2 linked regions of the Aggregicoccus sp. 17bor-14 genome follow. The main gene of each other region encodes a partner of the protein of the gene in region 2 in a complex. Links are inferred from orthologs where the notes say so. Each region holds a gene or a part of one and is shown on either strand. Other genes may lie near its edges. The genes, in order: FGE12_RS09455 and grxC.

What was found.
Region 1: the proteins of grxC (region 2) and FGE12_RS09455 are in contact, whole or in part, in an NMR structure (PDB 1QFN), measured with the Escherichia coli proteins. The link is inferred for Aggregicoccus sp. 17bor-14 from one-to-one orthologs.

The regions. Positions count from the first base shown.
Region 1 is NZ_VJZZ01000004.1:174,495-177,808, reverse strand. Bases 73-3,074 are described here. They hold FGE12_RS09455 (ribonucleoside-diphosphate reductase subunit alpha), read right to left. Parts: upstream 2,771-3,074; coding sequence 374-2,770; downstream 73-373. Other genes in these bases: FGE12_RS09460 (ribonucleotide-diphosphate reductase subunit beta), read right to left, coding at 73-279. In the rest of the region: more of FGE12_RS09460, read right to left, coding at 1-72; FGE12_RS09450 (IF-2 protein), read right to left, coding at 3,250-3,314. UniProt on the Escherichia coli protein: Provides the precursors necessary for DNA synthesis. Catalyzes the biosynthesis of deoxyribonucleotides from the corresponding ribonucleotides.
Region 2 is NZ_VJZZ01000004.1:52,335-55,427, reverse strand. Bases 263-3,043 are described here. They hold grxC (glutaredoxin 3), read right to left. Parts: upstream 1,892-3,043; coding sequence 1,634-1,891; downstream 263-1,633. Other genes in these bases: groL (chaperonin GroEL), read right to left, coding at 2,064-3,043; FGE12_RS08950 (hypothetical protein), read right to left, coding at 1,097-1,531; FGE12_RS08955 (PilZ domain-containing protein), read left to right, coding at 765-1,091; FGE12_RS08960 (sigma 54-interacting transcriptional regulator), read right to left, coding at 263-665. In the rest of the region: more of FGE12_RS08960, read right to left, coding at 1-262; more of groL, read right to left, coding at 3,044-3,093. UniProt on the Escherichia coli protein: The disulfide bond functions as an electron carrier in the glutathione-dependent synthesis of deoxyribonucleotides by the enzyme ribonucleotide reductase.

The sequences.
Region 1 (3,314 bases), 120 kb from region 2 along the record:
GCTCAGGTACATGCGCGCCTCGGGCGCGTTGATGTGCTTGTAGAGGTTGAGCACCAGGTTGTTCGAGACGATCGAGTCGCCCGTCGCGAAGAACGCCACCAGCCGGTGGATGAGGTGGCGCTCCGCGTCCGTCATCTTCGAGCGCAGGTCCACCAGGTCCGTGGAGAAGTCCACCTCCTCCACGGTCCACGTGTTCTTGATGGCGTTTCGGTACATCTCGTAGAAGGCCGGGTATGCCATCGGGCGCAGCGTGAGGTTCATCCCGGGGTCGAGCAGCATGGTGTTCACGTCCTTCTAGGTGAGGCTGGAGGGCAAGAGGGGCCGCCGCGGTTCACGCAGCGGCCCCTGGAAATGCGTCACGGTGGTGACGGCTCTACTGGCAGGCCTCGCAGGCCTCGGGGTTCTCGAGGCTGCAGGCGATCGCCTCGGCGTCCGCGAACTGCTTCGGGGCGGGAGCCGCGGCGGGCGCCGCCTGGGCGGGGGCCTGCGTGGGCGCGAGCCCGGTGGGTGCGGCCTGCGTGGTGCCGGAGGCGATGGTGGTCTTCGCGATGCGGGTCGCCGGGCGGCTGCGCAGGTAGTACGTGGTCTTCAGGCCCTTCTGCCACGCGTACATGTACATGGAGCTGAGCTTGCCGATGTTCGGGCTCTCCACGAACAGGTTGAGGCTCTGGCTCTGGTCGATGAAGGCGCCGCGGTCGGCCGCCATGTCGATGAGCGAGCGCATGGGGATCTCCCACGCGGTGCGGTAGATGGCGCGCAGCTGCTCGGGCAGCTCGGTGAGGTCCTGCACGCTGCCTTCCGCGAGCTTGATGCGGTTGCGGATGGACTCGTTCCACAGCCCCAGCGCCTGCAGATCGCGCACGAGGTAGCGGTTCACCTGGAGGAAGTCACCCGAGAGCGTCTCGCGCTTGAACAGGTTGCTCACCTGCGGCTCGATGCACTCGTAGCAGCCCGCGATGGAGGCGATGGTCGCCGTGGGGGCGATGGCGATCATCAGCGAGTTGCGCAGGCCGCTCTTCATGATGCGCTGGCGCAGCGCGTCCCAGCGCGCGGTGTCCTCGGGCACCACGCCCCAGTGGTCGAACTGCAGCTCGCCCTTGGCCGCGCGCGTCTCCTTGAAGGCGGCGTGGGGACCATTCTGCTCGGCGAGCTCGCAGCTCGTGGTGAGGGCCGCGAAGTAGATCTCCTCCTGGATCTTCTTGCCCAGCGCGCGCGCCTCGGGCGCGTCGAAGGCGAGCTTGAGCTGGAAGAAGACGTCCTGCAGGCCCATCACGCCCAGGCCCACCGGGCGCCAGCGGCGGTTGGACGCCGCGGCGGTGTCGATGGGGTAGTAGTTGAGGTCGATGACCTTATCGAGCTGCCGCATCGCGAGCCGCACGTTGGCCGCGAGGCGCTCGAAGTCGAACTTCCCGCTCACCACGTGGCGGCCGAGGTTCAGGCTGCCCAGGTTGCACACCGCCGTCTCGCTGTTGCTGGTGACCTCGAGGATCTCCGTGCACAGGTTGGACAGGTGGATGACGTTGCCGGGGGCGCCGGTCTGGTTGCTCTTCTTGTTGCTGTGGTCCTTGAAGGTCATCCAGCCGTTGCCGGTCTGGGCGAGCGTCTTCATCAGGCGCGCGTAGAGCTCGCGGGCCTTGAACTTCTTGACCGCGAGGCCCTTCGCCTCGGCCTCGAGGTAGGCGCTCTCGAAGGCCTCACCGAAGAGGTCGGTGAAGTGCGGGACGGCCTTGGGGTCGAAGAGGCTCCAGTCGCCGTCCTGCTCCACGCGCTTCATGAAGAGGTCCGGCACCCAGTTGGCCAGGTTCAGGTTGTGGGTGCGGCGCGCCTCGTCGCCCGTGTTCTCGCGCAGCTCGAGGAAGTCCTCGAGGTCCGCGTGCCAGGTCTCGAGGTACACGCAGCACGCGCCCTTGCGCTTGCCGCCCTGGTTCACCGCGGCGACCGACGCATCCAGGGTCTTGAGCCAGGGAACGATGCCGTTGGAGTGGCCGTTGGTGCTCTTGATGAGGCTGCCGCGCGCGCGCACCCGGTGGTACGCCACCCCGATGCCTCCGCTGAACTTGGAGAGCATCGCGATGTCCGCGTAGCGCTGGTAGATGGCGCTCAGGTCGTCCTGGGGCGAGTCCAGCAGGAAGCAGCTGCTGAGCTGCTCGTGGCGGGTGCCCGAGTTGAAGAGGGTGGGGGAGGAGGGCAGGTACTCGAGCGAGCTGAACAGGTGGTAGAGCTCGATCGCGTCCTTGGCGTTCTCCGTCAGGGCGCAGGCCACGCGCAGGAAGAAGTCCTGCGGGGTCTCGATGACCTCGCGGGTCTGCGGGTTCTTGAGCAGGTAGCGGTCGTAGACCGTGCGCAGGCCGAAGTACTCGAAGAGGTCGTTGCGCGAGGGATCGATCGCGCTGTTGAGCTTGCGGCTGTTGGTCTGCACGAACTGCAGCAGCCGGTCCGCGATCAGACCGTGGCGGTGCCCGGCGGCGACGGACTGGCTGAAGGAGTGGATCTCCTGGTTGCTGACCTCCTTCTGGATGAAGGTGGACAGCAGGCGGGCGCTGAGGCGCGCGTACTCGGGCTCCTCCACGATGAGGGCGGCGGCGGTCTGGATGGAGAGGCTGTCCAGCTCGCGCGTGGTGGCGCCGTCGTAGAGCCCGCTGATGGTCTTGGTGGCCACGCGCATGGCGTCCACGCGGCTGAGGCCGAAGCAGTTGCGGCCCACCGCGCGGACGATCTTGTTCACGTCCACGGGCTCGGAGCCGCCGTTGCGCTTCTTGACCCGCATCATCGTGGGCAGCACCTCGTTCGGCGGCGAGGTGAGGGCGAAGGAGTCAGCGGCGGCAGCGGTGGCGGGCTTCACAGGCGACTCGGCGTTCACTCGGACTTCTCCTGGCATGGCGACGGACTTCCCCCGGGCATAGGCCCGCCTTACAGGAGCCTACAGGAGGCCCCCGTCATGACTCGGCAATGGCTCGCCGTGCGCCACTCCACGCGAGTGGAGGTGCGGTCACATGTCGCGTCGGACGCGACCTATCGATGAAGTTTTGGGCTGTGGCGGAGGGCGGGCTTCAGCAGCAACGAAGCGCAAGGTATGGGGCCCACCCTGACCTGTCAACGCTAGATCTGGGGGTTTCCGGCGCGGGCGCTGGCCCTTGAGTTGCAATCTACGATCACGTGGCAGGGGCGTCAGTTTTTCTCCCACTGACGCCCGGAGGACAGTGCCGCGGGGCCGGATTTCCGGTCCCACGGAAGTGTCCGCAAGCCCCCTCAGGGAGCCCGCGAACCCCCGTCACCGACCGCGCCGGGACCGGCCGCGGAAGGGCCCTGGGCGG
Region 2 (3,093 bases):
GCGCCCACGAAGGCCGGGGGCGCGTCCGGGCCCGGCCCGGCCGGAGCGCCGAACAGCTCGCGCTCGGCGGCCGGCGGCAGGAGCGCACAGTCCAGCACGTGGAAGGGGCCCCGCTGGCGCAGGGAGTGCTGGTGCACGGCGCGCGCGGCGAGCTCCTTGCCGGTGCCCGTCTCGCCCTCGATGAGCAGGCTCAGGTCCTCGTGCGCCGCGGCGTGGCGCAGCAGGGCGAAGGCGTGGCGCATGCGCTCGCTCGCGCCCACCAGCTGCCCGAAGCGCGCGTCCGCGCTCAGCTCGAGCTCGCGCGCGCCGGTCTCCCCGCGCACGAGCAAGCGGGTCGCGCCCAGCTGCAGGCGCTCGCCGGGCTGCAGCGGGGCGTGGAGCACGCCGCGCCCCTCGAGCAGCGTGCCGTTGCGGCTGCCCAGGTCGCGCACGCGCAGGCCGCGCGCATCGCGCTCGAGCTCCACGTGGCGGCGGCTCACGGTGGGGTCGCTGAGGACGAGGTCGTTGTCCTCGCCGCTGCCCACGCGCAGCAGGTCCTCGGAGGTCTCCACCCGCAGGCCCGCGTCCGGCCCGGCGAGCACCTCCACGGCCCAGGTGGCCACGCGCACGCGCGGAGGCGGGAGGGGGGCGCGCAGCGACTGCGTCTGGGGTTGCTGGTCCGCCATCGGCCTCGGAGCCCTCCCTCCGCGTCGGGCCCGCCCCTCGAGGGAGGGGTCGGGCGCCTGCTTGCGCACACGCGGGTACCTGTTTACGGGTGAGAGCACATGGCGGGCAAGACAAACAGTCGACACACGCAGCGCGTCACGCTCGCGAGCCCCGCGCGGCTCGAGGGCCCCCGGGGCCCGGTGCGCGGCACCTGCCGCTCCCTGAGCCAGGGCGGGCTCTACTTCCTCGGGGCGCAGCTGCCCCTGGGCCAGCAGCTCTCGCTCGCCGTCGAGCTGCCGCGGCTGGGGCGGGTGGAGGCCGTGGGCGAGGTGCGCTACCACCACGCCTCGCTCGAGGGGCAGGGCATGGGGCTGCGCTTCACGCGCCTGGGCCAGGACAGCCTCGCGCGCATCCAGGACTTCGTGGCCAGCGTGGGCGCGGGGTAGGGCGCTCAGTACTTCGCTGGCGCGTCACTCGCGGGGAAGGACTCCTTGGACATCTCGTCCTCCACGGAGTCGCTGCGGTGGCCGGCGTCCCCCAGCGTCCCGCCGCTCTTCACGCTGGCGTTCGTCTGGCTCTTGCTCTCGCGCACCGGGGTGGACTTGGCGCGGCTCTTCTTGCCGCTGCTGGAGCTGCTGCCCGAAGCTCCGGCCGACGCGCCCTCCATCTGGCCCAGCTTCGCGCCGAGCAGGTTCTTCGCGCGCTCGGCGAGGTCGCGGTTCTGCTCCTGGCAGTCGCGGAAGAACTCCTCGAGCTCGCGGTCACCGGCCTCCTGCGCATCCCGGATGTACTGGTCGCAGGCGTCCGCCCCCTTGAGGGAGTGGTACAGGTTGCTCACCAGGTTGTAGGTGACGTCCCGGGCTCCGGTCTTCTGCTCGCTCGCCATGTCGTGCGCTCCGTTCGCGTGGGTGGGGGCAAATGCTTTGCCCTCCAAGGTAGGCACGCGGGAGCGCAGGCTGCGGGCGAGCGGGGGTGCTCGCCCGGACGCTCAGGCGCCGAGCATCGGGTCCAGGCGGCCCTCGGAGTCGAGGCGCGCGAGGTCGCTGTAGCCACCCACGTGGGTGTCCCCGATGAAGATCTGGGGCACCGTGCGCTGGCCGCCGCTCATCTCCACGAGCTTCGTGCGCGCGGCGTCGTCACCGGTGACGTCCACCTCCTGGTAGTCCACGCCCTTGCGCTTGAGCAGGTCCTTCGCGCGGACGCAAAAGCCGCAGTAGGTGGTGGTGAAGATCTTCACTGGCTTCACGGTGCTGCCTCCTGGAGTGGGGATGAAAAGAGGGGGATCGGGTGAAAGCTAAGGGTCCGGGCGCGGGCGTGCCACGCTCGCGTGAGGGCCCCAGAGCCGGAAAAACAGACGGCCCCCGGCTCGAGGAGCCGGAGGCCGTCTTGAGATGCGTGAGGCAGGAAAGGGGTGCGACTTACATCCCCATGCCGCCCATACCGCCCATGCCGCCCATGCCGCCGGCGGGCATGCCCTTGGCGTCGTCGTCCTTCGGGCGGTCGGCGACCATCGCCTCGGTGGTGAGCATGAGGGAGGCCACGGACGCCGCGTTCTGCAGCGCGTAGCGGCTCACCTTGGCCGGGTCGATGACGCCCGCGGCGAGCAGGTCCTCGTAGACGCCGGTCGCGGCGTTGAAGCCGAACGAGCCGGAGCCCTCGCGCACCTTGTTCACGATCACGCTGCCCTCGAGGCCGCCGTTGCCCACGATCTGGCGCAGGGGCTCCTCGACCGAGCGGCGGATGATGTCCACGCCGAACTTCTCACCCTCGTCCACCTTGAGGGTGTCCAGCGCCTTGGAGCAGCGCAGCAGGGCCACGCCGCCGCCCGGGACCACGCCCTCCTCGACCGCCGCGCGGGTCGCGTTGAGCGCGTCCTCCACGCGGGCCTTCTTCTCCTTCATCTCGGTCTCGGTCGCCGCGCCCACGTTGATCACGGCCACGCCGCCCACGAGCTTCGCGAGGCGCTCCTGCAGCTTCTCGCGGTCGTAGTCGCTGCTGGTCTCCTCGATCTGGGCGCGGATCTGCTTCACGCGCGCCTCGATCTCCTTCTGCGCACCCGCACCGTCGATGATGGTGGTGTTGTCCTTGTCGATGGTGATCCGCTTCGCGCGGCCCAGGTCGTTCAGGGTCAGGGTGTCCAGCTTGATGCCCAGGTCCTCGGCGATCATCTTGCCGCCCGTCAGGGTGGCGATGTCCTCGAGCATGGCCTTGCGGCGGTCACCGAAGCCCGGCGCCTTCACCGCCGCCACGTTGAGCACGCCGCGGATCTTGTTCACCACCAGGGTGGCCAGGGCCTCGCCCTCGACCTCCTCGGCGATGATCAGGAGGGGCTTGCCAGAGCGCGCCACCTGCTCGAGCACGGGGAGCAGGTCCTTCATCGACGAGACCTTCTTCTCGTTGATGAGGATGTAGGGGTCCTGGAGGACCACCTCCATGCGCTCCGGGTCG